Regions from separate parts of the Microbacterium sp. AC026 genome, predicted to be linked through region 2. Evidence: predicted binding sites of a transcription regulator. Region 2 holds the regulator's gene; the other holds the start of a gene.

Region 1 (14,266 bases), 2.8 Mb from region 2:
CGACAACGACATCGACGACGAGGTGCGCCATCTGCGCGTTCACGTCGAGGCGTCGATGCGGCTCATGCACGCGGCGCTTCAGACGATGCGCGGCCGTGGGGGCCGGATCATCAACGTCGCGTCCGTCGCAGGGTTCATCTCGCGCTCCACGTATTCCGCGTGCAAGAGCTGGTTGATCGGATTCAGCCGCTGGGCGAATGTCGAGTACGCACCCGACGGAGTGACGGTCACCGCCGTCTGCCCGGGTTTCACGCACACGACCTTCCACGAGCGGATGGGACTCGAACCGGGGCACGAGGGCGTTCCCGGCTTCATGTGGCTCGACGCGCGGAATGTGGTCCGCGAGGCGCTCCGTGACGCGGCGCGCGGAAGGGCCGTCTCGATCCCGTCGCTGCGTTACAAGGCGATCGTCGCTGTCGCGTCCCTGCTTCCGAGCGCGCTGACCTCCGGCGTCGCACGTCGCGGCCGCGTCTGATCTGAACGTCGACCGCGTCCCGCTGTGGGCGCGCCGTGCGCGAATGAGGGCGCTAGGAGATCAGCGGAATCTGCCCAGACGGATACCGGCGTATCCGATCGCCGCCACGGTCTCTCCATCGGTGATGCGGCCATCGGAGATCATGCCGAGGACGTCGGAGAACGGTACCCAGGTGACGGCGTCGATGCCCTCCTCCGCCTGCGTGCGAGTGGAGTCGTCGGACGGAGTCAGACCCCGAGCGAGGAACACGTGCTCGGGGGCGTGGGCGATCCCGTTCAGGGCGTTCATCGTTCCGAGTTCCGTCCAGTCCTCGGCGACGAAGCCCGTCTCCTCGAGCAGCTCGCGCTGCGCTGCCGCGAGCGGTTCTTCGCCGTCGCTTCCTCCGGCAGGAATCTCGATCGAGACTCCGGTCGTGTAGCGCTCGAGAGTGATGAGGCAGACGCGGTCCTCGTGATCGAGTGCGACGACGAAGACTGCCGGATGCCGCATGGTCACCACACCGTAGATGCCATCGCCCCCGGGCCCCGTGACCTGGTCCTCCCGAACCTCGATCCACCGGTTCTCGTACACCGTCGACGATTCGTGTGTGACCCATGCCATGGAGTCGAGCCTATGTGGATCCCTATCGAGATGATGGTCGCGATCGTCCGGGGAGATGTCATCCGCCGTCCCTCGTCTGGGTGAGCGGCATCCGAACCGATACGCTGGGGGCATGACGCACTCGGGCAACCCCTTCGGACAGGTTCTCGTCGCGCTCGTCACTCCGATGACGGCCGACGGCGAAGTCGATTGGCCCGCCGTCGAGAAGCACATCGATGACGTCATCACCGCCGGTGCTGACGGAATCGTCGTGACGGGAACGACCGGCGAGACCTCGACCCTGACGGACCCTGAGAAGCTCAAGCTCGTCGAGGTCGGAAAGTCGGTCTCGGCCGGACGCGCCAAGATCATCACCGGCGGTGGATCCAACGAGACCGCGCACGCGATCGAGCTCTACAAGGCGAGCGAGAAGGCCGGCGCAGACGCCATCATGATCGTCACGCCGTACTACAACAAGCCGACCCAGGCCGGGATCCTCACGCATTTCCGCCTGGTGGCCGACGCCACGGACCTCCCGGTGATCCTCTACGACATCCCCGGTCGCACCGGCGTGCCGATCAAGTACGAGACCATCCTGCGCCTCGCCAAGCACCCGAACATCCTCGCAGTGAAGGACGCCAAGGGCGACTTCTCCGAGGTGAGCCGCGTCCTGAACCAGACCGACCTCATGTACTTCTCGGGAGACGACGCGAATGTTCTGCCGCATCTCGCCATCGGCGCGACCGGCCTGATCGGCGTGACCGCCAACGTCGCGGCGGCTCCGTACCGCACCATCATCGACGCCGTCAACCGAGGCGATCTGACGACGGCCACGGCAGAGCACAAGAGGCTCGAGCCGCTCGTGCGCGCGGTCATGACGCATGTCCCGGGAACCGTCGCCGCGAAGTACATCCTGCACGGCCTGGGCCGGATCTCCAGCCCCCGCGTGCGTCTGCCCCTGGTGGGTCCCGAAGAGTGGGAGGCCGCGCTCATCGAGGACGAGCTCGATCTCGTGAGGGACGTTCCGGGAGCAGACTTCTCCAACTTCCGCCCCGACCGCAACGCGGCCGCGGGCGGCGCCCTGCCGAAGGTGCACGGCACGACCCGCTGAGAACGCACGCGCCGAGGCGCGTCACCATGAACGAACGGACGCGTGGAGTGTCCGACTGAGGAGACAGCATGTCCATCCCGCTCGCAGAACCCGCAGCTCTCGACGAGGGGACGCTGCGGGTCACTCCGCTCGGCGGACTCGGTGAGATCGGTCGCAACATGACCATCTTCGAGTTCGACGGCAAGATCCTGATCGTCGACTGCGGAGTGCTCTTCCCGGAGGAGCACCAGCCCGGAGTCGACCTGATCCTGCCGGACTTCGAGCCGATCAAGAGCCGCCTCGACGACATCGTCGGAGTCGTCCTCACCCACGGGCACGAGGACCACATCGGTGCCGTTCCCTACCTGCTGCGCCTGAAGAGCGACATCCCCGTGATCGGATCGGGCCTCACGCTCGCGCTGGTCGAGGCGAAGCTCAAGGAGCACCGCATCAAGGCCTACACCCTCACGGTGAAGGAGGGCCAGCGGGAGCAGGTCGGACCGTTCGACCTCGAGTTCGTCGCGGTCAACCACTCGATCCCGGACGCACTCGCCGTGGCGATCCGCACTCCCGCGGGCCTCGTGCTGGCGACCGGCGACTTCAAGATGGACCAGCTTCCGCTCGACGGACGCATCACCGACCTCCGCGCGTTCGCCCGCCTCGGCGAGGAAGGGGTCGACCTGTTCCTCGTCGACTCGACGAACGCCGACGTGCCCGGGTTCACGCCCACGGAGCGCTCGATCGGCCCCGTGCTCGATCAGGTCATCGGCAAGGCGCCTCGCCGGGTCATCGTCGCGAGCTTCTCGAGTCACGTGCACCGCGTGCAGCAGGTTCTCGACGCCGCGCATGCGCACGGCCGACGGGTCGCGCTGCTCGGACGCAGCATGCTGCGCAACATGACGATCGCCGAGGACCTCGGATACCTGAAGGTGCCGAGCGGTCTTCTCATCGACTACAAGAAGGCCCGCGACCTTCCGGACGACAAGATCGTCTACATGTCCACCGGCTCGCAGGGCGAGCCCATGGCCGTTCTGAGTCGCATGGCCAACCTCGACCACGCGATCGAGCCCGGACCGGGTGACACCGTCATCCTGGCCTCGAGCCTCATCCCCGGCAACGAGAATGCCGTGTACCGCGTGATCGACGGTCTGACCAAGCTCGGCGCGAACGTGGTGCACAAGGCGAACGCCAAGGTGCACGTCTCGGGCCATGCTGCAGCGGGTGAGCTCATCTACTGCTACAACATCCTGCGACCCAAGAACGTGCTGCCCGTGCACGGCGAGTACCGCCATCTGATCGCCAACGCCAAGCTGGCGCAGGACACGGGCATCGAGGCCGAGCGCACGATCATCGCCTCGAACGGCACGGTCATCGACCTGAAGGGCGGCGACGCCCGAGTGGTCGGCCAGCTCGATCTCGGTTTCGTGTACGTCGACGGCTCGACCGTCGGCGCGATCACGGACGCAGACCTCAAGGATCGTCGGATCCTGGCTGAAGAGGGCTTCGTCTCCGTGATCGTCGTGGTCGATGCCGCCACAGGTCGCATCATCTCCGGTCCGGAGATCCACGCGCGCGGCATCGCCGAAGACGATTCCGTCTTCGATGACGTCACCCCGAAGATCGTCGCCGCCCTCAAGGAGGCCTCCGGCAACGGCGTGCGCGACACGCATGCGCTCTCGCAGGTCATCCGTCGGACCATCGGGCGCTGGGTCAACCAGAAGCTCCGTCGTCGTCCAATGATCGTCCCACTGGTCATCGAAGCGTGATCGGAGCCCGGTGGTTCGCGGGTTCCCAGTCGACCGACACTCGGCTGTAACGCGAACGGCCTAGGCTCACTCCATGCCGGACGTCTTCTCGATTCGACCCGCCGACCAGGCGGACGGGAGCTTCCTCGGCGACATGGTCGTCGAGGCGGCGAACTGGCGCTCCGGCGGGGCACGCGCTCGGCATGAGATTCTCAGCGCCGTCGAGCACCGGCGCTACATCGCGGGGTGGATGCGGCCGGCGGATGCCGGGTTCATCGCGCTCGACTCCGATCTGCGACCCATCGGTGCGGCGTGGTATCGGATGCTCGCGCCGGACGACGCAGGCTTCGGTTTCGTCGGAACCGCGGTGCCCGAGCTCATCATCGGAGTGCAGCCGATCTGGCGGGCGCACGGAGTCGGACGGACCCTGCTTCGACGCCTCGTCACCCACGCGCGCGAGCAGGGGCACCCTCGGATCAGCCTCAGCGTCGAACGGGACAACTTCGCGCACGCCCTGTATCGGTCGGAGGGTTTCGTGGTCACCGACGCGGGGGATCTCCGTGACACGATGGTGCATCGCACGTCCTGATCTCCCTTCGCGGGCCCGGGAACCGGCCGGAATGCCGCGTCATTACGGGTGAATGTCGGCCTCTGGCCGTAACGTGAGAGCATGGCCAGGAGTACCACGAAGTCCGCGCGCGCGTCCGAGAGCGCCACGCCTCGCCCGAAGCGGCAGGCTGCGCCGAAGGCCCAGGCTGCGCCGAAGAAGTACATCGACGAGATCGACAAGCCTCCGGTGGCGGTACGAGCGTGGAACGGGCTCGCCCACGGCGTCGGTGGTCTGTTCCGGGCATTCGGCCCGGAGACGCTCGACAAGGATGACCGGCGCGACGGATTCCCCTTCCTGCTGGTGCTTCTGGCGATCGCCGGAGCGGTCAACGAATGGTTCTTCATCGGCAACGAGGTCGCGTCGAACATCAGCGCCTACTCGGTGGGGCTTCTGGTCGGGCGCGTGGCTTTCGTCATGCCCGTGCTGCTGCTGCTGCTGGCAGGGTGGCTGTTCCGCCATCCCTCATCCGTCCACGACAACGGGCGCATCGGCATCGGCTTCGGACTCTTCGTACTCACCCTGGCAGGCTTCTGCCACATCGCAGCGGGTCGAGTCGACTCCGCCGGACTGCTCGTTCGTGCGCAGCCCCGGGACGGCATGCCTGCGCTCAGCGAAGCGGGCGGTCTCTTCGGCTGGATGATCGGTGAGCCGCTCTCGTATCTCACTCCGGTGGGTGCCTATATCGTCCTGGCCCTGCTGGCGGGACTCAGCATCCTGATCCTGACCAAGACTCCGCCGAACCGTATCGGGCAGCGCCTAGGCGACCTCTACGCGTGGATGTTCGACGCTGAGCGTACCGAGAAGCCTGTGAAGGAAGCCGCGGCGATCGACGAGTCCGACAAGGTCGACGACCCTGACGTCCTTCCCTGGTGGCGGCGGAACAAGACCGGCCGTGAGGAAGACCCCGACGAGGGGACGCTGGGCTCCGACGACATCACCGCGCTGCTGACGACCTCCGAGCCGACTCCGGCTTACGATCAGGCCGTCGTCGTGGAAGATCCGTACGACGCGGCGACGGAGGTGCTGACGGACGTGCGGTCCGTGACGGAATCCCTGGCAGGGCAGCAGACCACCGCATTGCTCGACGACGAGTCCGACACAGGAGAGATGCCGGAGCTTCCGGGTCTCGACGGCTTCGGCACGGCAGGGCCGGGGAGCGAGGCCCCCAGGCCCCCGTCGCCCCGTACGTGCTGCCGTCGCCAGGTCTTCTGGTCGAAGGGCCTCCACCGGTCGCGCGCTCCGAGGCGACCGACAAGGTGATCGAGCAGATCACGAGCGTGCTGACGCAGTTCAAGGTCGACGCGAAGGTCACTGGTTTCTCGCGTGGCCCCACGGTCACCCAGTACGAGGTCGAGGTGGGGCACGGCGTCAAGGTCGAGAAGATCCTCCAGCTGAGCAACAACTTCGCGTATGCGGTCGCATCGAACGATGTGCGGATCCTCTCGCCGATACCCGGAAAGAGCGCGATCGGAATCGAGATCCCGAACGCCGACAAGGAGATGGTCGCGCTCGGCGATGTGCTCAGGTCTCCGGCAGCGCACAAGAGCACCCACCCGATGACGATCGGCGTCGGAAAGGACGTCGGTGGGAACATCGTCATCGCCAACCTCGCGAAGATGCCTCACCTGCTTGTCGCCGGTTCCACCGGCTCCGGAAAGTCGAGCTTCGTCAACTCGATGATCACGAGTCTGCTCATGCGCGCCCGACCCACGGATGTGCGGATGGTCCTGATCGACCCCAAGCGCGTGGAGCTGACGAGCTACGCCGGGGTGCCGCACCTGATCACACCCATCATCACGAACCCCAAGAAGGCGGCGGAAGCGCTGCAGTGGGTCGTGAAGGAGATGGACATGCGGTATGACGACCTCGCGTCGTTCGGGTTCCGTCACATCGACGACTTCAACCGTGCCGTCCGCGCCGGCGAGGTGGAGCTTCCTGTGGGAAGCGAACGCGTGCTCAAGCCCTACCCGTACCTCCTCGTCGTCGTCGACGAGCTGGCGGACCTGATGATGGTCGCCCCGCGCGACGTCGAGGACTCGATCGTCCGCATCACCCAGCTCGCACGCGCGTCCGGTATCCACCTCGTGCTCGCGACGCAGCGACCCAGCGTCGATGTTGTGACCGGTCTGATCAAGGCGAATGTCCCCTCACGCCTCGCGTTCGCCGTCACGAGCGTCACAGACAGCCGCGTGATCCTCGACAGCCCCGGCGCCGACAAGCTGATCGGACAGGGCGATGCGCTGTTCTCGCCCATGGGGTCGTCCAAGCCGTTCCGATTGCAGGGTGCGTGGGTCGATGAGAAGGAGATCGACGCGGTCGTCAAGCACGTGACGCGTCAGGCTCGTCCGGACTACCGCGCCGACGTCCAGGAAGCGCTGGAGCCCACGAAGAAGAAGGAAGTCGACGAGGACATCGGCGACGATCTCGAGCTTCTTCTCGCCGCGGCCGAACTCATCGTGTCGTCGCAGTTCGGGTCAACGTCGATGCTGCAGCGCAAGCTCCGCGTCGGGTTCGCGAAGGCCGGTCGCCTGATGGACCTCCTCGAGTCGCGAGAGATCGTCGGCCCGTCAGAAGGATCCAAGGCGCGCGATGTGCTGGCGACGGCCGAACAGCTGCCCCAGGTCATGGCGAAGCTGCGAGGCGACGACACTCCGCCGAAGCCGCCTGCCCCCTCCTCGGCCGCGACTGCTGCCGGAACGCCGCACGACCCGGTCGAGGCGCAGTTCCAGGGACTTCCTGTGGTCGAGGCTGAAGACGATGGCGACGAAGACGCCTGGGGACTGACGGGACGCGACTGATGGCCATTCCACGGCAGCTTCCCAACGCGATCACGGTCGCGCGCATACCGCTCGCGGTGATCTTCTTCGTCCTTCTGCTGATCGGTGGCACGTTCGGACTCGACGACATCGCTGTCCGCTGGATCGCCGCCGTTCTCTTCATCGTCGCGATCTCGACCGATTGGGTCGATGGCTATCTGGCCCGCCGCTACGAGATCGTCAGCGATTTCGGAAAGCTCTGGGACCCGATCGCCGACAAGCTGCTCACCGGCGCCGGTTTCATCGGTCTCGCGATACTCGGCGAGCTGAACTGGTGGCTGGTGATCATCATCCTCATCCGGGAGTGGGGCATCACGATCCACCGTCTCATGGTGGCGAAGGAGCACGTCGTGGCTGCGGCCTGGATGGGCAAGATCAAGACGGCAGTGCAGGCGGTGGCCCTGTCCTGGGCGCTGCTTCCGTTGCACGTCGTGATCGGGCTGGAGCCGTGGCTGCTCGTGACCGCGATCCTGATGGTCCTCGTGCTGATCCTCACCGTGGCGAGCGGAATCGACTACATCGTCGCGCAGGTGCGAGGCGCGCGGCAGCCCTCGTGACATCTGCGTCGGCCGTGCTCGCCGCGCTGGTCGAGCGTGGCTGGACGCTCGGTGTCGCGGAGTCGTTGACGGGCGGTGCTCTCGCGGCCGAGTTCGTCTCCGTGCCGGGGGCGTCGGCCTCGCTCCGCGGAGCGATCGTCGCGTACGCCACTCCGGTGAAGCACACGCTGCTGGGCGTCGACGACGCGCTGCTCGACGCGCACGGTCCCGTGCACCCCGACGTCGCTCTTCAGATGGCGGCGGGGGCGCGCGGTGCGTTGAACGTCGACGGGGCCCCTGCCGACGTCGGCGTCTCGACCACGGGTATCGCGGGGCCGGACTCACCTGACGGTCAGCCGGTCGGCACGGTGCATGTGGCCGTGGTGACGCCGGATTCCTCGGTGACGGAGGTGTTTCGATTCGACGGTGATCGTACCGAGGTGCGGGCGCAGGCGGTCGACGCGGCGATCGATATGCTCGCTCGGGTTCTGCGGGAATAGGGGATGGGTGCGCTCCGTTATGTCCTATGTGCTCACACCGAAAGCACAGCGTGCGAAGGTAGATTTTGTGAAGGTCGGTAGGACTAGACTGGCGGTCTCTTCGAGGGAGACCTCGAGAAGGCGATCTGGGAGGAGGTTCCGATGATTCTTGTACGACAGGAAATCGGCGATGTGCTGAGGGACTTCCGCCTGCAGAAGGGGCGGACGCTCCGGCAGGTTGCAAGCAAGGCTTCTGTGGCGCTGGGCTATCTCAGCGAGGTCGAGCGGGGCCAGAAGGAAGCATCGAGTGAGATTCTCGCCTCGGTGGCTGACGCTCTGGATGTTCCCATCTCGATCATCATGCGCGAGGTCGGCGACCGGATCTCGGTCCTCGAAGGCATTCAGGTCTTCCCTGATGTCGTTCCGGACGATCTCGTGGCTTCTGTCGAGCCCGAGCTGTCGCTCCACTGAACGTCGGACTCTCATAGCCTCTGATGCGACGTAGTGAGTTCCTCCGCGCAGTCGATGCGGAATTCGGCGGTCGCGGGTCATCTCTGATCAGCGACCTCGTTCTGACTCAGCTCGCCGGGCGCACTGCCGACGAAGCGCTGGACGCTGGCGTCGCACCGCGCGAGATCTGGCTGGCGCTGTGCGCCGAGACGGATGTCCCCCTGGAGCGGCGACACGGTGCAGGTCGTCTGGAGCCGCGCAAGCGATGACCCTCTGAGGTGTTCGCGGCGAGGGCCGCGTTCGAGGCGGTTTCGATTTGCGACACGCCGCGACGGCGTGTCGTCGAATATGTGTTCGAAACCGGCGTAGTCTTCTGCACAAGTGGTTCAGAGACGTTTCTCTCCCTGTTTCGCGGTGCTGACGACGCAATGTCGGAGGCTCCTCTTACGGTGAAGAACAAGCCGAAGAGCCATACGCCTTGTCGGAGAGTTCCGCCCAGCCGGGAGGACCGCGACAGCCTACAGGCGGCACCACGCGAGCATAAGGAGCACGTCATGCCATCACCCGCTGACCGCGAGAAGTCCCTCGAGACCGCCCTCGCCCAGATCGATCGTCAGTTCGGAAAGGGCTCGGTCATGAGACTGGGCAGCGACGAGCGTGCGCCTGTCGCCGTCATTCCGACCGGTTCCATCGCTCTCGATGTCGCCCTCGGCGTCGGAGGACTGCCGCGTGGACGAATCGTCGAGATCTACGGTCCTGAGTCGTCGGGTAAGACGACGCTCACCCTCCACGCGATCGCCAACGCTCAGCGCGCCGGCGGAATCGCTGCCTTCATCGACGCCGAGCACGCGCTCGACCCTGACTACGCCGCGAAGCTCGGTGTCGACATCGACGCCCTTCTCGTCTCGCAGCCCGACACGGGTGAGCAGGCGCTCGAGATCGCGGACATGCTCGTCCGCTCCGGGGCGATCGACCTGATCGTCATCGACTCTGTGGCCGCGCTCGTGCCTCGAGCCGAGATCGAGGGCGAGATGGGTGACTCCCACGTGGGTCTGCAGGCTCGTCTGATGTCTCAGGCGCTGCGAAAGCTCACCGGTGGGCTCAACCAGACGAACACCACGATGATCTTCATCAACCAGCTGCGAGAGAAGATCGGTGTCTTCTTCGGCTCGCCGGAGACCACCGCGGGTGGAAAGGCGCTGAAGTTCTACGCGTCCGTCCGAATGGACATCCGCCGAATCGAGACGCTGAAGGACGGCACCGACGCAGTCGGAAACCGTACGAGGGTCAAGGTCGTGAAGAACAAGATGGCTCCGCCGTTCAAGCAGGCTGAGTTCGACATCCTCTACGGCGTCGGCATCTCCCGTGAGGGCAGCCTGATCGACTTCGGTGTGGAGCACGGCATCGTCAAGAAGTCCGGGTCCTGGTACACCTATGACGGTGATCAGCTGGGACAGGGCAAGGAGAACGCGCGAACGTTCCTGCTCAAGAACCCCGACATCGCGCTGGCGATCGAGACCCAGATCAAGCAGAAGCTCGGCATCGGAGGAGCCACCGAGGCACCTGCTGACGAGCTCGCCGAGCGCCGCCCGGCATGATCGTGATGGTTCGCGGTTGTGGCGCAACCGGAGTGAACCATGAGTGATGGCGGGGGCGAGCCTCAGGAGCTCGCCCCCATCATCCCTCTGTTCGGCCGCGATTCCGCGCGGATGAAGCCGGTCGATCGAAGTACTGCCGGGTCCGATGCAGTCACCCCCGCGCCGCGGAAGACGCAGGCCTCGTGGAATCGACGGCGGTGGGAGTCGCATCCACCGGCGACTCGGCTCCAGCTCCACTCGTCGACTCTCGTGGGCCCAGCGAACGGCATCCTGCTCGAGGCGCTGCGGCTCGGTCTGCACCCCGATTGCGTGCACTGCAACCACACGACGACGACTCAGCAGATGAGAGCGGAGTCGATCCGTCGAAGCTGCGTGTCGACGCCGAGGAGCTTCTCGTGCGCAAGCTGAGGGCTCGATCGCTCTCTTTGTCCGAGGCGCGGATGGTGCTCAAGGGCTACGAAGAGAACGGCGTCCGGCTCGACTCCGGATCGATCGACGACGTGATCGACGACTTCTGTCGCCGCGGCTACCTCGATGACGCGGTTCTCGCCGATCAGCTCGTGATGTCGGGAATCGAGCGAAAAGGACAGGGACGGGTCGCTCTGTCGCGAGCGCTCTCGCAGCGGGGGATTCCCCGCGATGTGATCGACGCGGCATTGGGCGACGTTCCCGACGACGACGCGGAGCGTGCACTCGAGTACGCTCGCTCGAAAGCACGATCGATGTCCCGCCTCGACCCGGATACTGCTCTGAGACGCCTCGTCGGTCAGCTATCACGTCGCGGGTACAACGGTTCTGTCGCGATGACGGCTGCGAAGACGGCCCTCGCCGAGGGTTCTTCCGGCTCTTCCTCGTCGCGGGTCCGATTCGTCGATTCGGACTGACACCGGGGAGGGCGCGCACCTCGCCCGGCGCCGGCCGGTCAGCGGCAGCGGCAGCGAGGGGGAACCGCTCGTACAATGGGGAGATCATGACTATCCCGCGCAGTGAACCGACGATCATCGCGTCGTCGTCAGCCGCAATCGACCGTGACGGGCGCCAGCGTTCGTACGAGGTCCGCACCTTCGGCTGCCAGATGAACGTCCACGATTCCGAACGTCTCTCGGGCTCGCTCGAAAGTGCGGGATACGTCCGAGCCACGGACGGCGCCGAGGCCGATGTCGTGATCATCAACACGTGCGCAGTTCGCGACAATGCCGCGGGCAAGCTCTACGGGACCCTCGGTCAGCTCGCTTCGGTGAAGCGCCGCAAGGACGGCATGCAGATCGCCGTCGGGGGCTGTCTCGCCCAGATGGACAAGCAAGCGGTTCTCGACAAGGCCCCATGGGTCGATGTGGTCTTCGGCACGCACAACATGGGGTCGCTTCCCGGCCTTCTCGAGAGAGCGCGACACAACGGTGACGCCGAGCTGGAGATCCTCGAGTCGCTCGAGGTGTTTCCCTCGACGCTCCCGACCAAGCGCGACTCTGCGCACAGCGGGTGGGTGTCCATCTCGGTCGGATGCAACAACACGTGCACCTTCTGCATCGTTCCGAGCCTTCGCGGCAAGGAGAAGGACCGCCGTCCGGGTGACATCCTGAACGAGATCCGCCTCCTCGTGGAGGACGGTGCCATCGAGGTCACCCTCCTCGGACAGAACGTCAACTCCTACGGCGTGGAGTTCGGCGATCGCCAGGCATTCGGCAAGCTCCTGCGCGCGGCGGGCGAGATCGAAGGACTCGAGCGCATTCGCTTCACGAGTCCTCACCCGGCTGCGTTCACCGACGACGTGATCGACGCGATGGCTGAGACTCCCACTGTGATGCCGCAGCTTCACATGCCGCTGCAGTCCGGCAGCGATCGCATCCTCAAGTCCATGCGTCGTTCCTATCGCAGTGAGAGGTTCCTCGGAATCCTCGACCGCGTCCGTGATCGCATTCCGCATGCCGCGATCACCACCGACATCATCGTCGGGTTCCCCGGTGAGACCGAGGCGGACTTCGAGGACACGATGCGGGTGGTCGAACAGGCCCGCTTCTCGAGCGCCTTCACCTTCCAGTACTCGATCCGTGAGGGCACACCGGCGGCGACCATGGAAGACCAGGTTCCGAAGGCCGTCGTGCAGGAACGCTACAACCGGCTCATCGCGCTGCAGGAGCGCATCTCGCTCGAAGAGAACCAGAAGCAGATCGGCCGCGAGGTCGAGGTCCTCGTCTCGACGGGCGAGGGCAAGAAGGACGCCGAGACGCATAGGCTGACCGGCCGGGGAGAGGACAACCGCCTCGTGCACTTCGAGGTGACCCCGGGGTCGGCTGTTCCCCGGCCCGGTGACGTCGTCTCGGTGACCATCACCCATGCGGCTCCGTTCCACCTGCTCGCCGATGACCCGACGGGCTCCTCGCTCAAGATCCGTCGCACGCGCGGCGGGGACGCGTGGGATCGCGCCCAGGCGGAATCGTGCGCCGTGCCGGCGCCTGCGGCGCCCGACGGCACGCGGGCGGTGTCTCTCGGCCTGCCGACGCTGCGCGTCGGCAGGTGACCGCTGCTCGCGACGAAGCCGGTATCCAAGGGATGACGGGTACGGAGCCGGGCGGCACGCACGATGCGCCGCGGCTCTGGGCAGTCGTCGGCGCGACGGGGACGGGCAAGAGCGATCTCGCGCTCGATCTCGCCGAGGCGCTACGCCGGCGGGGCAACGCAGCCGAGATCGTGAACGCCGATGCGATGCAGCTCTACCGCGGAATGGACATCGGCACGGCGAAGCTCGCCGCCGCTGACCGACGCGGCATTCCGCACCACCTCTTCGACGTGCGCGAGGTCGACGAGGAAGCGGCGGTCGCCTGGTATCAGCCTCTTGCGCGCTCCGTGATCATCGATATCCAGCGCCGTGGTGCTAACGCCATCCTCGTCGGCGGCTCCGGGCTCTACGTCTCCAGCGTCGTCTTCGACTTCGCCTTCCCGCCGCGCGACCCGGTCATCCGCGCTCGGCTCGAACGCGAGCTCGAGGACGAGGGTGCGGGGGCGATGCTCGACCGGCTGAGAGCGCTCGACCCGGCCACGGCGGCGCGCGTCGACCCCCACAACGGGAGACGGGTGATCCGCGCCCTCGAGGTGCTCGAGCAGGGCAGCGCCACGCACGGTGCCGCTCTGCCGGAACAGCCGTCGCTCTGGCAGGCGGACACCCGACTGATCGGTCTCCATGTCGAGCGCAGCGTCCTCGTCGAACGGCTCGACGCACGGGTCGAACAGATGTGGCGTGCAGGCCTCGTCGACGAGGTGGCGGGGCTCCGGCGGCAAGGGCTCGAGGATGGCGTCACTGCGCAGCGTGCCATCGGCTACTCCCAGGCTCTGGGGCAGATCGACGGGCGGCTCAGTCAAGACGAGGCGATCGCCGAGACGCAGGCCCTCACGCGTCGGTATGCCCGACGTCAGGTGTCCTGGTTCAAGCGGTATCCGGGTCTCACCTGGCACGAACCCCCGGTCGACGCGACGGCACTCGTCGAGTCCTGAGTCGACATCTCCCTCACCGCCATCGCGCGATGTCGGTGACCGATGAGAAGGTGGATGCATGGCCACCCACTTCTACACGGCGAGCAGCCTCGACGGTTTCATCGCGACTGACCAGCACTCCCTCGATTGGCTCCTCAAGCAGGACATCGACGCCGAAGGACCGATGTCCTATGGGGCGTTCGAGAAGACGATCGGGGCGCTGGCCATGGGGGCATCGACCTACAACTGGGTCATGCAGCACGAAGAAGGGCGCTGGGGCTACGAGCAGCCGACCTGGGTGTTCACGCACAGGGAGCTCGAGATTCCCGTCGGCGCCGACGTCCGCAAGGCTCAGGGCGATGTGACCGCCGTTCACTCCGAGATGGTCGCTGCCGCCGGCGGCAAGGATCTGTGGGTCGT
Region 2 (14,266 bases):
CTCGATGCCCTTGAACAGCACCGATTCGGCGCCCGGCTCGACCGTGTTCCACCCCATGTGCGGCAGCACCGGCGCGTTGAGCTCCGTGACCGCTCCCGGCCATTCGCCGAGACCCTCGGAATCGTGCCCGCGCTCGACACCGTGCGCGAACAGAACCTGCATGCCGACGCAGATGCCGAGCACCGGGCGCCCGCCTGCGAGCCGGCGATCGATGATCTCGTCGCCGCCGTGCGCGTAGAGCGCATCGCGGACGGCCTGGAACGCCCCGACTCCGGGCACCACGAGACCGTCTGCCTCGAGCGCCTCCGTGCGGTCGCGCGTCAGCACCGCATCAGCACCGGCGGCGATGAGCGCCTTGACAGCCGAGTGGACGTTGCCGGATTCGTAGTCGAAGACGGCGACCCGGGAGCCCTGCTCACAGTGCGCCCTTCGTCGACGGGATGCCGTCGACCAGGGGGTCGAGGGCCTTGGCCTGGCGGAACGCCCGAGCGAATGCCTTGTACTCGGCTTCGGCGATGTGGTGGGGGTCGCGGCCCCCGAGAACGCGTACGTGCACCGTGAGTCCCGCGTTGAAGGTGATGGCCTCGAACGTGTGGCGCACGAGCGAACCGGTGAAGTGGCCGCCGATGAGGTGGTGCTCGAAACCGACAGGCTCCCCGTGTGAACGAGATAGGGACGCCCCGAGATGTCCACGACAGCCTGAGCGAGCGCCTCGTCGAGCGGCACGAGAGCGTCGCCGTATCGCGAGATGCCGGACTTCTCGCCCAGCGCCTCACGGATGGCCTGACCGAGAACGATCGAGATGTCCTCCACGGTGTGGTGTGCGTCGATCTGCGTGTCCCCCGAGGCGCGCACAGTGAGGTCCGTGAGCGAGTGCTTCGCGAAAGCAGTCAGCATGTGATCGAAGAACGGCACCGACGTGTCGATACGGCTCGCACCAGTGCCGTCGAGGTTCAGCTCGAGCTCGACGGTGGACTCCGACGTGCTGCGCACACGCGTGGCGGTGCGCGGGGTCTGGGCGGGGCTGCTCATGAAGCCGATCCTATCGAGGCGAGGGCATCGAGGAATGCCGTGGTCTCCGCCTCGGTGCCCGCGGTGACGCGGAGGTGCCCGGGTATCCCGACGTCGCGGATGAGAACACCCTGCTCGTAGAGCTGCTGCCAGACCTTCTGGGGCTCTGCGACACCCCCGAACAGGACGAAGTTCGACCAGGACTCATGCGGGGTGTACCCCAGCGCCTCGAGCGTCGCGGAGATGCGATCCCGCTGCTCGACGATCTCCTCGACCATGCCGAGCATCACGTCGGAGTTGCGCAGAGCGGCGACGGCTGCGGCCTGCGTGAGAGCGCTGAGGTGGTACGGCAGGCGCACGAGCCGCAGAGCGTCGATGAAGGCAGGATCCGCGGCGAGGTACCCCACGCGGGCACCCGCGAAGGCGAAGGCCTTGCTCATCGTGCGGGAGACGGCGAGCCGCGGTCGCCCCTCGAGAAGGGTCAGAGCCGATGCCGCGTCGTGCGGCGCGAACTCCTGATACGCCTCGTCGACGACGACGATTCCGTTCGACGCCTCGTACACGGCTTCGACGACGTCGAGGCCCAGCGGCGTGCCTGTCGGATTGTTCGGAGAGCACAGCAGGATGACGTCAGGATCGACATCTCGCACCTGCGATGCCGCCTCTTCGGGGGTGATCGTGTAGTCGGGCTGCCTGGTGCCGGCGACCCAGCGCGCTCCGGTGCCCTTCGAGATCAGCGGATACATCGAGTAGGTCGGGGCGAAGCTGAACGCCGTGCGGCCCGGCCCGCCGAATGCCTGCAGAATGTGCTGAAGGACCTCGTTCGACCCGTTGCCCGCCCAGATCTGAGCCGGTTCGAGACCATGACCGAGGTACTCCGCGAACCCTTCCCGGAGCGTGGTGAACTCGCGATCCGGGTAGCGGTTGACATCGCGGAGCGCGACCGCGATGTCGTCCAGGATGTCACTGGCGACCGCGTCGGGAACCGGATGCGTGTTCTCGTTGACGTTGAGTGCGATCGGAAGAGGCGCTTGCGGCGCTCCATAGGGCGTGAGCCCTCGGAGGTCGTCGCGAAGAGGGAGGTCGGCGAGTGATGCAGTCACCCTTCCCATGGTAGGCCGCCTTCGCTACACAGACGCCCGTGGTGACGGAGTGTGAACGCGCATCCGCGCCGCACCGCTCGATCGAACGGCCCTCACGGGTTCATTCCGAATACTGCGCCGGAATCGCCAGCTCCTGGCCGATCTGCAGCTCGCCGCCGCGCAGCAGGTTCAGACGCGTGATGTCGCCGATCACGTCGCGCGGATCGGCGCCGGGGGCCACGCTCTCGGCGATCGACCACAGCGTGTCGCCGGGCATCACCGTCACCGTCGCGAACGATGCCGTGGCGGTCTGTTCGCCTGAGGCCATCGCACTGCCGCCGCTGAGTGCGGCGAATGCGATCCCGGCTGCGAGCGGCACGGCCGCGACAGCGAGAACGACACGTCGACCGCGCGCCGTCAGCTTGAGCCGCGTCGCCGGACGAGCCGGAAGGACTGCTGCACTGCTGAAGGTGATGGTGCTCATGTCGTGCTCCTCTGCATCTACCGCGTGGGCGGTGAAGTTGGCGTAGCGTTCGCATTCGCGCCTCGGCCGGGAGCCGTGAATGCGAAGCTACGTTCCGAAGTTATCTTCGAATTCGAACATCTGTCAAGCGTTCTTCGAAACAGAAGTCCGGGAATAGGCCGACACGCTCGAACAGATCTTCCACTTCGGCGCGATTCTCGGATACGGTTTCGATGTCAACACCCCACCACGGGCCTCCGACATTCGAACTGAGACGCCGGAATCGCACACCTGAGGAGCACCATGAGCGACATCTCCGCCCCCGACGCCGACGTCCCGCGCACCCGTCGCCGCAAGAGCCTGAGTCCCAAGCAGATGGCGATCCTCGAGGTCATCCAGACGTCGATCAGCCGTCACGGGTACCCGCCGAGCATGAGAGAGATCGGCGACGCCGTGGGCCTCAAGTCGCTGTCCAGCGTGACCCACCAGCTCGGCCAGCTCGAGCTGAGCGGATATCTGCGACGCGACCCCGGCAAGACCCGTGCCATGGAAGTGCTCATCGACCTCCCCGGCACCAGCGGAGAGAATCCCGCCGATGTGGCGACCCCCGTGGGCGATGCGGCGCTCGTGCCGCTCGTCGGCCGCATCGCCGCAGGTGTCCCGATCACCGCCGACCAGCAGGTCGAGGAGATCTTCCCGCTCCCCCGGCAGCTCGTCGGCAAGGGCGACCTGTTCATGCTCAAGGTGTCCGGCGAATCGATGATCGATGCGGCGATCTGCGACGGCGACTGGGTCGTGGTGCGGTCGCAAAGCAGCGCCGAGAACGGCGAGATCGTCGCCGCCATGCTCGACGGCGAGGCGACGGTGAAGGTTCTCCGTCGACGCGACGGCCACACCTGGCTGCTGCCTCGCAACTCCGCATTCGAGCCGATCCTCGGCGACGAGTCCGTCATCCTCGGCAAGATCGTCGCCGTGCTGCGCGCGGTCTGACTCCCTCCCACCCTGCCGGTGACGGCGGGCGTCGACGCACCATAGGCTCGAACCATGTCGTCGCCGTTCGGTACCTGGACCTCTCCGTTCACCCCCGACCGGATCGCCGCGTCGTCTCCGCGGATCGATGGCAGCGCCTTCGTGGCTGACGAGATCTGGTGGGGTGAGTCGATCCCTGCCGAGGGCGGTCGCCTGACCGTGCGAAGTTCGACGGGTGCCGAGATCCTCCCCGCGCCATGGAGTGCTCGGTCTCGCGTCCACGAGTACGGCGGCGGGGCGTGGACCGCGGATGCCGACGGCACGCTGTACTTCGTCGATGCCAAGGATCAGCGCGTGCACCGCATGCCCCGCGGCGGTGCACCCGTTCCTCTGACACCCCGGGCCCGGCGCACGGCGGTCTGCGTCTGCAGAGCGGCCGCCTGTTCGCCGTGCGGGAGGATCTGTCCGTCTCCCCTCACCGACGCGCCATCGTCGAGATCCCGACCGACGGGTCGGCATCCGACCGGCCTGCGCTGTTGAAGACCCTCGTCGAAGGCGAGTCGTTCTACGCTCATCCGGCACTGTCTCCCGACGGTTCTCGTGCAGCGTGGGTCGAGTGGTCCGGCGATCGGATGCCGTGGCAGCGAGCGTCGTTGGTGATCTCGGACGGCACCGCGCGCACAGAGCTGTCCACTCGCGCCGCGCTGCAGCCCGAGTGGACGGCTGACGACGAGATCGTGTACTCCGACGATCCCTCGGGCCGCTGGGCTCTGCACCGACAGCGTGTCAGCGGAGCCCAGGCGGTCGGCACGGCGGAGCAGATCATCGACGACGACGCCGACACGGGATACGGCCTCTGGGTGCTCGGCAATCGCTGGTACCGCCCGCTCGCCGACGGTCGCGTCGTGGCTGTGCGCACGAACGGTCGCGACCGGGTCGTCGTCATCGACCCCGACGGCAGCGCCCACCGCATTCCCCTCCCCGCAGACGGCCACGTGAGTGTCGACGATGTCGCGGGCTCCCGCGTGCTGCTCTCCGGAAACAGCTCGACGACAGAACCCGGGGTCTGGTGCGTCGACGTCGACACGGGTCGCGTCGAGGCCGTCGCGGGGGCTGCGCCGACCGATCCTGCGTGGATGCCGCCCGCATCCGAGGTCCTGGTCGACGGCTCGCACGGGCCCGTCCATGCCTTCGCGTACCCGCCGACGAATCCCTCGGCCCACGCTCCGGCCGCGGATGACGAGCTCCCGCCCTACATCGTGCTCGTCCACGGCGGCCCGACCGCGCATGTGACCGGCGCGGCGTCCGCCGCCGTCGCGTTCTGGACGAGCCGCGGCATCGGCGTGCTCGACGTCAATTACGGCGGATCGACGGGCTACGGCCGTGCGTACCGCGAACGGCTGGACGGCGGATGGGGCGTGGTCGACGTCGACGACGTGATCGCAGCGGCCCGCGGCCTCGCCGATGCCGGGCTCGCGGATCCCGCCCGCATCGCGATCAGAGGCGGCTCGGCGGGTGGTTGGACAGTGCTCTCGTCGCTGGTGCGGGGAGGGACGTTCGCCGCGGGGATCAGCCGATACGGAGTGGTCGACCTGCGGATGCTGAGCGCGCACTCCCACGACTTCGAGGCGCACTACATCGAGGGGCTGGTGGGTCCGCTGCCCGAGGCGGAGGCACTCTACATCGCGCGTTCGCCCCTGACACACGCCGACCGGATCGACGTGCCGGTGCTGCTGATGCAGGGTGCGGACGACCGTGTCGTGCCACCGGCACAGTCCGAGGCGATCCGCGATGCGCTGGCGACGAGTGGTGTGGAGCACGAGTACGTGCTGTACCCGGGTGAGGGCCATGGCTTCCGGTCGAGCGAGACGATCATCGACGCCCTCGAGAGGGAGCTCGCTTTCCTCGGACGCGTGTTCGGATTCACGCCCGCGCGCTGATCACTCCCCACGCGGTTGCGCAGGCGCATCGCGCGCTCGGCTTCGCGGGTGTCCTGACGCTCGCGGAGGGTCTGGCGCTTGTCGAACTCGCGCTTTCCCTTGGCGAGAGCGATCTCGACCTTGGCGCGACCGTCGGAGAAGTACAGCTTCAGCGGGATCAGCGTGTAGCCGCCGGCGGAGACCGCGTGCTGCAGCTTCGCGATCTCCTCACGGTGCAGCAGCAGCTTGCGGACGCGCTTCGCCGAATGGTTGGTCCAGTGGCCCTGCGAGTACTCCGGGATGTGCACCGAGTCGAGAAAGACCTCGTTCCCCTTGACGAACGCATATCCGTCGCTCAGGTTCGCGCGCCCCTGGCGCAGTGACTTCACCTCGGTGCCGGTGAGCACCATCCCCGCCTCGTACGACTTCTCGATGTTGTAGTCGTGACGTGCGCGACGATTGGTCGCGACGACCTTCTCCCCGCGTTCCCTGGGCATGATTCTCTCCTGATCCGCGTCGCGCAATGGTTCCGGTGCCCGTCACGGGCGCACGACAGCCTGTCAGTCTATACCGGCGCGCGGGTCAGGTGCGAAGCCAGCGACGGATCGCGAAACCCGCCGACAGCGCGGCGAGCACGACGCCGATGCCGATCAGCACCGGGACGACGACGGCAGCGTCCTGCATCGACACCCAGGTCGTGATGAACGGCACGCGTCCTCGGAGATAGCCGTCGACGCCGAAGTGGACGCCGGCGACGACGGCCGCGCTTGCGAGGGCCGAGCCGAGGAAGGCAGCGAAGACGCCCTCCAGGACGAACGGCGTCTGGATGAAGCGGTTGGACGCCCCCACCAGGCGCATGATCCCGATCTCCTTGCGTCTGGCGTACGCGGAGAGCCTGATGGTCGTGCCGATCAAGAGGATGGCGGCGATCAGCATGAGCGCTGCGATACCGACCGCGATGTAGGTCGCGACCGTCAAGGCGGAGAACAGGGGTTCGAGGTACTGGAGCTGATCCTGGACCTGCTCCACCCCCGCGACACCGTTGAACGCCTCGGAGATGACCTGCGACTGGCCGGGATCCTTCATGGTGACGAAGAAGACCTCGAACGCCTGCTCGGGCGAGATCACGCTCGCCTGGTCCTCGCCGAGCTGATCGACGAGCTTGGCGTACGTGTCTTCCTTGGAATCGAAGCTGACCTCGCTGATGAGAGGAGCGAGCGCCTCGCCGTCGAGCTGTGCTCGCACGGCGTCGACCTGCTCCTCCGAGGCGCCGCCGTCGACGCAGGTGTCCTGCTCCGAGATGTCGGAGCACATGTAGACGGCGACCTGCGCCCGCTCGGTCCAATAGCCGCGCATCGTGCCGATCTGCGCCTGCATCAGGATCGCGGCGCCGACGAAGGTCAGCGAGACGAATGTCACGAGCACGACGGAGATGACCATCGAGATGTTGCGACGAAGCCCTCCGAGGGCCTCCGCGAGGATGAGTCCGATTCTCACGACGTCGGCCCCACTTCTTCCGTGCCGTCGTCGGACAGACCGAGTCGATCGGCCACCCCGAGCTCGGCGACGTCGACCTGCGGCAGCACGATGGGATGCGTCCGCGCCGCGAGGGCGACCGCCGGCTGCTCGTCTATCACCGGCGGCTCGATCGGCGCCGCCTGAGCCTCGGGAGTCTCGGATGCGGTCGGGACGGCGTCTGCGGACGCCGATTCCGCCTTGCGCTGCGCGCTGAGCTCCTCAGCGAGCGCGGCGCGGACCAGCGAGAGGTCGGCGGTCTGGCGCTGCACCTCCTGCACAGCAGTGAGTGCAGCGGCCGCGGCGGCACCGCGCACCTCCTCGGGAACCAGACGCGGGATGTTCGACGTGTCTCCGTAGCCGCCGTGCACCTCGTCTCGCACCATCTCGCCATCGCGAAGTTCGATGACCCGACGCTGCATCTGGTCGACGAAGCCCGCCTCGTGCGTGGCCATCAGCACGGTGGTGCCTCCGGCATTGATCCTGGCGAGGAGCTGCATGATGTCGACCGACGTCGCCGGGTCGAGGTTTCCGGTCGGCTCGTCCGCGAGCAGGACCTGGGGGCGATTCACGAGCGCCCGTGCGATCGCGACGCGCTGCTGCTCGCCGCCGGAGAGCTCGTGCGGCATCCGCTTCTGCTTCCCGTCGAGTCCGACCAGCGCGAGCGCCTCGGGCACCGCCTGCTGGATGAAGCCGCGCGACGAGCCGGTCACCTGCAGCGTGAAGGCGACGTTCTGATAGACGGTCTTCGACGGCAGCAGTCGGAAGTCCTGGAACACGGATCCGATGTGGCGGCGGAAGTACGGCACCTTCCGGTTCGCAAGCGAACGCAGATCGCGGCCGAGCACGGCGACTCGACCCGTCGTCGGCACGTCCTCGCGGAGGATGAGTCGCAGACAGGACGACTTGCCCGACCCCGACGCGCCGACGAGGAAGACGAACTCCCCGCGCTGCACTTCGAAGTCGACATCGGACAGAGCGGGCCGCGAGGTCCCGCGATAGCGTTTCGTGACGTTCTCGAACCGAATCATGGCGGTTCGAGCCTAAGCGCGCACCCTCGTCTGCCTGCGAGCGACACCCCGCTCGACCCCCTGCGTGTCGCACTCCACTGCTATACATGGAGGTGCCGATCCGTGCCGTCAGCATGGACGATACTCCGAGGGGGAACCATGACGACGCCTGCAGGCTGGTATGACGACGGATCCGGGCGTCAGCGGTGGTGGGACGGCACCCAGTGGACCGAGCACTTCGCTCCCATCGTGGAATCCGCCCCGTCTGCAGCAGGCGAGTCGGCCGGCGGTCTGACCGGCGAAGCGACCACGGACCGGGGTTCCGAGTCGGCTGACGTATCGGGCAACTCCTCGTCCGACGCGATTCCCGATTCGGCAGCAGCCGCGGAGACGGCCGCTGCGATCGAGTCGGTCGCCGCGGTCGAGAGCCAGTCGTGGAACACGCCCGCACCCTCCGACTTCCGCGCCGACGCGGAGACTCCGGCCGAGCCGTCCGCCCACCAGGACGCGGGCGCCGCGCCCTCATACGGCGCGCCCGTGACCGATGCCCCTGTCGACGAGGCCGGCACCACGCATGAGCAGGGTTCCACCTCTCCGGAGTCCCCGACGCCGACCGACGACATCGTGCCCCCGTATGCGAACACCGCGGGTCCCTCCGAAGGTGGTGCACCCTCCTACCCGGGCACCGCAGCCCCCTCGTATCCCCAGGAGTACCCGGTCGCGCCCGCATACCCGGGTTCGGCGGCACCCTCACCCTCGTACCCCGGCGCCGCCGCGTACGCTCCCGCCGGACAGCAGTATGGTGCGCCCGCCGGATACCCGCCCGCATACGGCGCCACGACCCCGGTGGCTCCGGCCCGCCCGTCGGTCCTCGGGCTCGTCGGGCTCGGACTCGCGGCGCTCGGAACGATCCTGTCGTGCATCCCGGTGATCTTCTGGCTCGGATGGCTCCTGCTCGGCGTGGGCTTCATCGTCTCGCTCATCTCGCTCTTCCTCAAGGGCAGGAAGTGGCCCGGCATCTCCGGACTCATCCTCTCGATCATCGGCGCGATCATCGCGGTCGTCATGTTCTTCGTCATCGTCTTCGCGACGGTGTCCGAGGCCGTGCGCGATCTGCCGTCCGCGCCGCCGTCGAGCGATTCCGACACCGGAATCGACGACGGCACGACCGACGACGGCACGGGGTCCGCGCAGGTCGAAGAGGGCACGATCGGCGACACCGTCACACTCACCTTCCTGGGCGGGAGCGGCGAGATCACTGTCACCGAGGCGCGCTGGGCGACCAGCGACGGCTCGAGCGTCCCCTCGACCAACGGCGGTTACGTGACCCTCGAGACGACGTGGACCGGTGTCGAGGGCACGACGGCCGCGAACCCGCTGTTCACCTCTCTGGAGACGGCAGAGGGAGTCGAGGGTCAGGTCGACTTCTTCGTGACGGGCGCACCGAACGAGCTCCTCGACCCGGGGCAGACGGTCAGCGGCCCGATCACCTTCGACATCGCCCAGAGCGAGTCCTACGTCTTCGTCGTCACTGACGAGGCCGGACGCGACATCGCGCGCATCGACGTCGCTCCGTCGGCCGGCTGAGACCCGAGCGGAACGGCGATCATGACGGTCCCGGCAGGGTGGTACGACGACGGAGCGGGCCGGCAGCGCTGGTGGGACGGCGCAGTCTGGACTGAGCACACCGTGACCACCGAGACGTCGTCCGTGGCGAACACGCCACAGGAGCACGGCCAGCATGCCACGGAGGAGCCCACGGTCGCCGCATCGGCGGACCCGATCTTCGAACCGCCCTATGCCTGGCAGTCGTCGAATCCCTCCCCCGGGGCCTCCGCAGAGGTGCCGCAGTACGGGCGCGCGTCGATGCCCGCGACCTCGGCAGGCGTCGTCGCCTCCCCGATGCGACAGCAGGGTTCGGGTCGTACGGCCCTGTGCCCCCGAAGGCGAACACGAAGGTCTCTGTGCTCGGCATCATCGGTCTCGGCATGGCCGCGCTCGGCGTGGTCCTCTCGTGCATCCCGCCGATCTCGATGGCTGGTGGGGTTCTGCTCGGGATCGGATTCGTGCTCTCGCTGATCTCCCTGTTCCTCCGGGGTGCGAAGTGGCCGGGAGCGGTGGGCATCGCGGTGGCCGTGCTGGGTGGTGTCGTCGCGATCGCCATGATGCTGCTGACCCTGGGCGCCTCGGGGCTGTCGTCGATCGTGCCGACGTCCACCTCGACCCCTCAGGCGACCCAGAGCACAGAACCCGACGACACCGCCGAAGGCTCTCCCGGCAGCGCGGGAACCGAGACCGTGACGGTCAACGAACTCGAGGTCGGTCACTGCATTCCGCTCATCGAATGGGAGGAAGAGGTGTACGAGCTTCCGATCGTTCCGTGTGACGCGCCGCACACCGACGAGGTCTATTTCATCTTCGATGTGCCAGAGGGCGAATTCCCCGGGGACGACGAACTGCAGACCATCGCCGCCGAGAAGTGCGACGTCGCTTTCGAGGAGTTCGTCGGCATCCCCTATGCCGATTCGGAGCTCGACAACTATTGGTTCGTACCGACTGAGTCGTCATGGAAGCGGATGAACGACCGCGCAGTCCAGTGCATCGTGATCAGCTACGACGAGATCACGGGCACCCTCGAAGGCGCCGACCGCTGAGACGAGCGTCGCTCAGTCCTCGTCTTTGCGCTTGCGCCAGCGGATGCCGGCCGAGATGAACCCGTCGAGATCGCCGTCGAACACGGCAGCCGGGTTGCCCGACTCGTGTCCGGTGCGGAGGTCCTTCACGAGCTGCTGACCGTAGAGGAAGTACGAGCGCATCTGGTCGCCCCAGCTCGCCGTGATGTTTCCGGCCAGCTCCTTCTTCTTCGCGGCTTCCTCCTCCTTCTGCAGCAGCAGGAGTCGGGTCTGAAGCACGCGCATCGCGGCAGCACGGTTCTGGATCTGCGACTTCTCGTTCTGCATCGAGACGACGATGCCGGTCGGAAGGTGAGTCAGGCGCACGGCGGAGTCGGTGGTGTTGACGGACTGCCCGCCGGGACCCGACGAGCGGAAGACGTCGACTCGGATGTCGTTCTCGGGGATGTCGACCTCGGTCGCCTCCTCCATGAGAGGGATGACCTCGACGGCGGCGAAGGACGTCTGCCGCTTGTCCGCCGAGCCGAACGGGCTGATACGGGCGAGGCGGTGCGTCCCTGCCTCGACCGACACCGTTCCGAATGCGTAGGGAGCGTCGATCTCGAACGTCGCCGACTTGATGCCGGCACCTTCGGCGTACGAGGTGTCGAGAACCTTGACGGGATACTTGTGGCGTTCGGCCCAGCGCAGGTACATGCGCATGAGCATCTCGGCGAAGTCGGTGGCGTCGTCGCCGCCTGCACCCGAGCGGATGGTGATGATGGCGGAGCGCTCGTCGTACTCGCCGTCCATCAGCGTCTGCACCTCGAGCTGATTGATGATCTCGGTGAGCGCGTTGAGCTCGGCGCGCGCTTCGACGGCGGAGTCCTCATCGCCCATCTCGTTCGCCAGGTCGACGAGAACCTCGAGATCGTCGAGTCGACGACCGATGCCCTCGACTCTGGCGAGCGCCGACTGGCGGTGGCTCAGAGCACTGGTCACCTTCTGGGCGCGTTCGGGGTCGTCCCAGAGGTCCGGCACGCCGGCTTCCTCGCTGAGGCGCGCGATGTCGGAGCGGAGGGTCTCGACATCGATGACCTCGCGGATGTCACCGTAGGTGAGTCGCAGGGCCTGGATGTCGGCGGAGAGATCGAGTTCGAGCATGTCGCGTCCAGCCTAACGTGCCGCCCCTGCGGGCGGGGACGGCGTTCGAACGGGAGTAGCGTGAATCGGGTGAGCAGCGCATCCACGGTCCTCAGGCGATTCGGACCGATGGTGTACCTCCCGACCGTGCTGTTCTCGCTCGGTGAAGGCGCGGTGATCCCTCTGATCCCGGTGATCGCTGCGCGGATGGGCGCCGACGTCGCCTTCGCCGCCCTGGTGGCATCCGCCCTCGTCGTGGGTCAGCTGTGCGGCAACCTTCCTGCGGGCTGGGCCGTCGCGCGCATCGGCGAGCGCTTCACGATGGTGATCGCGGGTGCGATAGCGATCCTCGCCGGCGTCGGAATGGTGTTCGCCCCCTCGCTGGGCGTGCTGGCCGCCTCCGTGTTCCTCCTGGGGTTCTGCGCGGCCGCCTTCGGCCTGGCGCGTCATGCGTTCATGACGACGAGGGTTCCCCTCGCGTTCCGTGCTCGCGCGCTCTCGCTCCTCGGTGGCAGCTTCCGACTCGGAATCTTCATCGGGCCGTTCGTCGCCGCTGGGCTCCTGCAGCTGTTCGGTTCGGAATCAGCCGCGATCTGGTTCTTCCTGGGCTGTCTCGTCGTGATGGTGCTGCTCGTGCTGCTGGGCCCCGATCCCGAGAAGACGATCGCCCCGACGACCCCTGTGCGCACCGCCGCACTCGCGGATGATTCCGGCGAACCGGTCACGGGCTCGATTCCGACGACCGCGCGCGCGGGCATCTTCCGCACGATGTGGCAACAGCGCAGCGTGCTCGGACGACTGGGACTCGCCGCCGCGTCGCTGTCCGCGGTGCGATCGGCACGTCAGGTCGTGCTTCCCCTGTGGGGACTCTCACTCGGACTCGACGCCTCGACCATCGCCCTCGTCGTCGGAATCTCGGGAGCGATCGACTTCGCCCTGTTCTACGCCAGCGGCCAGGTGATGGACAGGTTCGGGCGTCTATGGGCGGCTATGCCGGCGATGGTGCTGATGGGCGCGGGGTTCCTGGCCCTCTCCTTCACGCACGACCTGGAAGCCGCGGTCCTGTGGTTCGGCATGTTCGCCGCCGTGCTCGGGGTGGGCAACGGGCTCTCGAGCGGCATTCTGCTCACACTCGGCGCCGACGTCGCGCCGAAGGAGGAGCCCGCCGCGTTCCTCGGCTCGTGGCGCACGCTGACGGATGCCGGCGGAGCGGCCGCTCCGCTGCTGGTATCGGCGATCGTCGCGATCGCGTCACTGCCGATCGCCGCAGCGGCGATGGGTGCGATCGGCCTGATCGGCGCGGGTGGATTCATCCGCTGGATCCCGCGTTTCGTTCCGCGCAGCACACAGGAGGAGTCATGACCGCTGCCCTCCGCGCAGACGTGCGCCGCCTGGTCGTCGCGGCTCCGTCGTCGACGGATCACGATCGCGATGCCGCGGCCGACTTCGCGACGTTCTTCGCCGACGATCATGGGCCGGTCTCCCGCGACGACGGTCCCGATCACGCGACCGCTTCGGCGCTCGTGTTCGACCGCTCACTCACTCGCACGCTGCTCGTCTTCCACGCCAAGGGGCAGTTCTGGGTGCAGCCAGGCGGACATCTCGAACCCGACGACACCTCTGTGGCGGATGCCGCTCTGCGCGAGCTGCGGGAGGAGACCGGTGTGGACTTCTCCGCCAGCGCGGAGCCGCTCGTGTACGACCTCGATCATCACGCGCTGTCCTCGGCGTTCGGTCGGTGCGCATCCCATCTCGACATCGGGATCGGCGTCGTCGTCAGCGACGATGCCGACCTGATCGTGAGCGACGAGTCGGAGGACGTGCGCTGGTGGGCGATCGACGCGCTGCCGTCGCAGGTGCCGCAGGGCTTCGCCGGGCGGGTGCGACGACTGCGCGATCGTCTGGTGAGCTGACGTCGCATCCGGCGGAGGTCGCCCTCGTGCAGGTCGACCCGAGCGAACGATCACCCCAGAGCGGTGCGACTCGTCCCCGTCGCCTCGAGGCGCACCCCGTCCGTCACGAACAGTGACACGAGCGGCGGATGCCACAGGGTCGAGACGGTCACGCGTGCTGAGTGCCCGTCGGGGCTCGACGCTGAATCGAGGTCCACGGGTGACGGCAGCGCGGCGAGCAGTGCGTCGACCTGCTCTCTGACCCCCTGATCGGTGAGGTCCGCCCGTGCCGTCGTTCCGTCCACAGCCAGGGTGAAGCCGTCCGCTCCGGCGAGCGCTGCGGCGTCAGCGATCGCATCCAGCCGCTTCTGCGAGATGTAGAGGTCGGTCGCGCAGACGCTCACGAAGATGAGTGCGAGCGCCAGCAGGGCATAGCCGAGCGTCAGCAGCAGCACGCTTCCGTCGTCACCCGCCCCTCTCATCCCGTGCCCCACAGGCGAGAGACCTTCTGGACCGCCGACCCCTCGACTCGGATCGCGCCCGCCGAGTCCGATCCGAAGACCGCCGGCATCAGTGGCAGGGACACCGACGTCGTGACCGTGACGGTCACGACGGCGCCTGCCGACGGACACTCCGTCCCGACGGGCACG

Evidence for each region. The regulator LexA, encoded in region 2, represses DNA repair genes until DNA is damaged. The targets are predictions, from matches to a motif close to TCGAACANNTGTTCGA.
Region 1: the regulator LexA is predicted to act here: its motif matches at 9,123-9,138, upstream of recA (recombinase RecA).

What each region holds. Positions count from the first base shown of each region.
Region 1 covers NZ_OZ409857.1:685,589-699,854, reverse strand. Annotated here, with positions in the region: gene ACZZ93_RS03690 (SDR family NAD(P)-dependent oxidoreductase) at 1-475, shown strand, start outside; gene ACZZ93_RS03685 (NUDIX domain-containing protein) at 536-1,075, opposite strand; gene dapA (4-hydroxy-tetrahydrodipicolinate synthase) at 1,188-2,165, shown strand; gene ACZZ93_RS03675 (ribonuclease J) at 2,234-3,910, shown strand; gene ACZZ93_RS03670 (GNAT family N-acetyltransferase) at 3,984-4,478, shown strand; partial or broken gene ACZZ93_RS03665 (FtsK/SpoIIIE family DNA translocase) at 4,560-7,297, shown strand; gene pgsA (CDP-diacylglycerol--glycerol-3-phosphate 3-phosphatidyltransferase) at 7,297-7,872, shown strand; gene ACZZ93_RS03655 (CinA family protein) at 7,869-8,351, shown strand; gene ACZZ93_RS03650 (helix-turn-helix domain-containing protein) at 8,493-8,801, shown strand; gene ACZZ93_RS03645 (DUF3046 domain-containing protein) at 8,825-9,049, shown strand; gene recA (recombinase RecA) at 9,335-10,378, shown strand; gene ACZZ93_RS03635 (regulatory protein RecX) at 10,774-11,262, shown strand; gene miaB (tRNA (N6-isopentenyl adenosine(37)-C2)-methylthiotransferase MiaB) at 11,349-12,896, shown strand; gene miaA (tRNA (adenosine(37)-N6)-dimethylallyltransferase MiaA) at 12,929-13,867, shown strand; gene ACZZ93_RS03620 (dihydrofolate reductase family protein) at 13,926-14,266, shown strand, end outside.
Region 2 covers NZ_OZ409857.1:3,464,540-3,478,805, reverse strand. Annotated here, with positions in the region: partial or broken gene hisH (imidazole glycerol phosphate synthase subunit HisH) at 1-405, opposite strand, end outside; partial or broken gene hisB (imidazoleglycerol-phosphate dehydratase HisB) at 416-1,032, opposite strand; gene ACZZ93_RS17655 (histidinol-phosphate transaminase) at 1,029-2,123, opposite strand; gene ACZZ93_RS17650 (LysM peptidoglycan-binding domain-containing protein) at 2,215-2,577, opposite strand; gene lexA (transcriptional repressor LexA) at 2,860-3,546, shown strand; gene ACZZ93_RS17640 (dipeptidyl-peptidase 5) at 3,975-5,465, shown strand; partial or broken gene smpB (SsrA-binding protein SmpB) at 5,471-5,941, opposite strand; gene ftsX (permease-like cell division protein FtsX) at 6,027-6,941, opposite strand; gene ftsE (cell division ATP-binding protein FtsE) at 6,938-7,990, opposite strand; gene ACZZ93_RS17620 (DUF2510 domain-containing protein) at 8,129-9,556, shown strand; partial or broken gene ACZZ93_RS17615 (DUF2510 domain-containing protein) at 9,578-9,661, shown strand; gene ACZZ93_RS17610 (septum formation family protein) at 9,904-10,623, shown strand; gene prfB (peptide chain release factor 2) at 10,636-11,745, opposite strand; gene ACZZ93_RS17600 (MFS transporter) at 11,854-13,086, shown strand; gene ACZZ93_RS17595 (NUDIX hydrolase) at 13,083-13,637, shown strand; gene ACZZ93_RS17590 (hypothetical protein) at 13,688-14,098, opposite strand; gene ACZZ93_RS17585 (TadE family protein) at 14,095-14,266, opposite strand, start outside.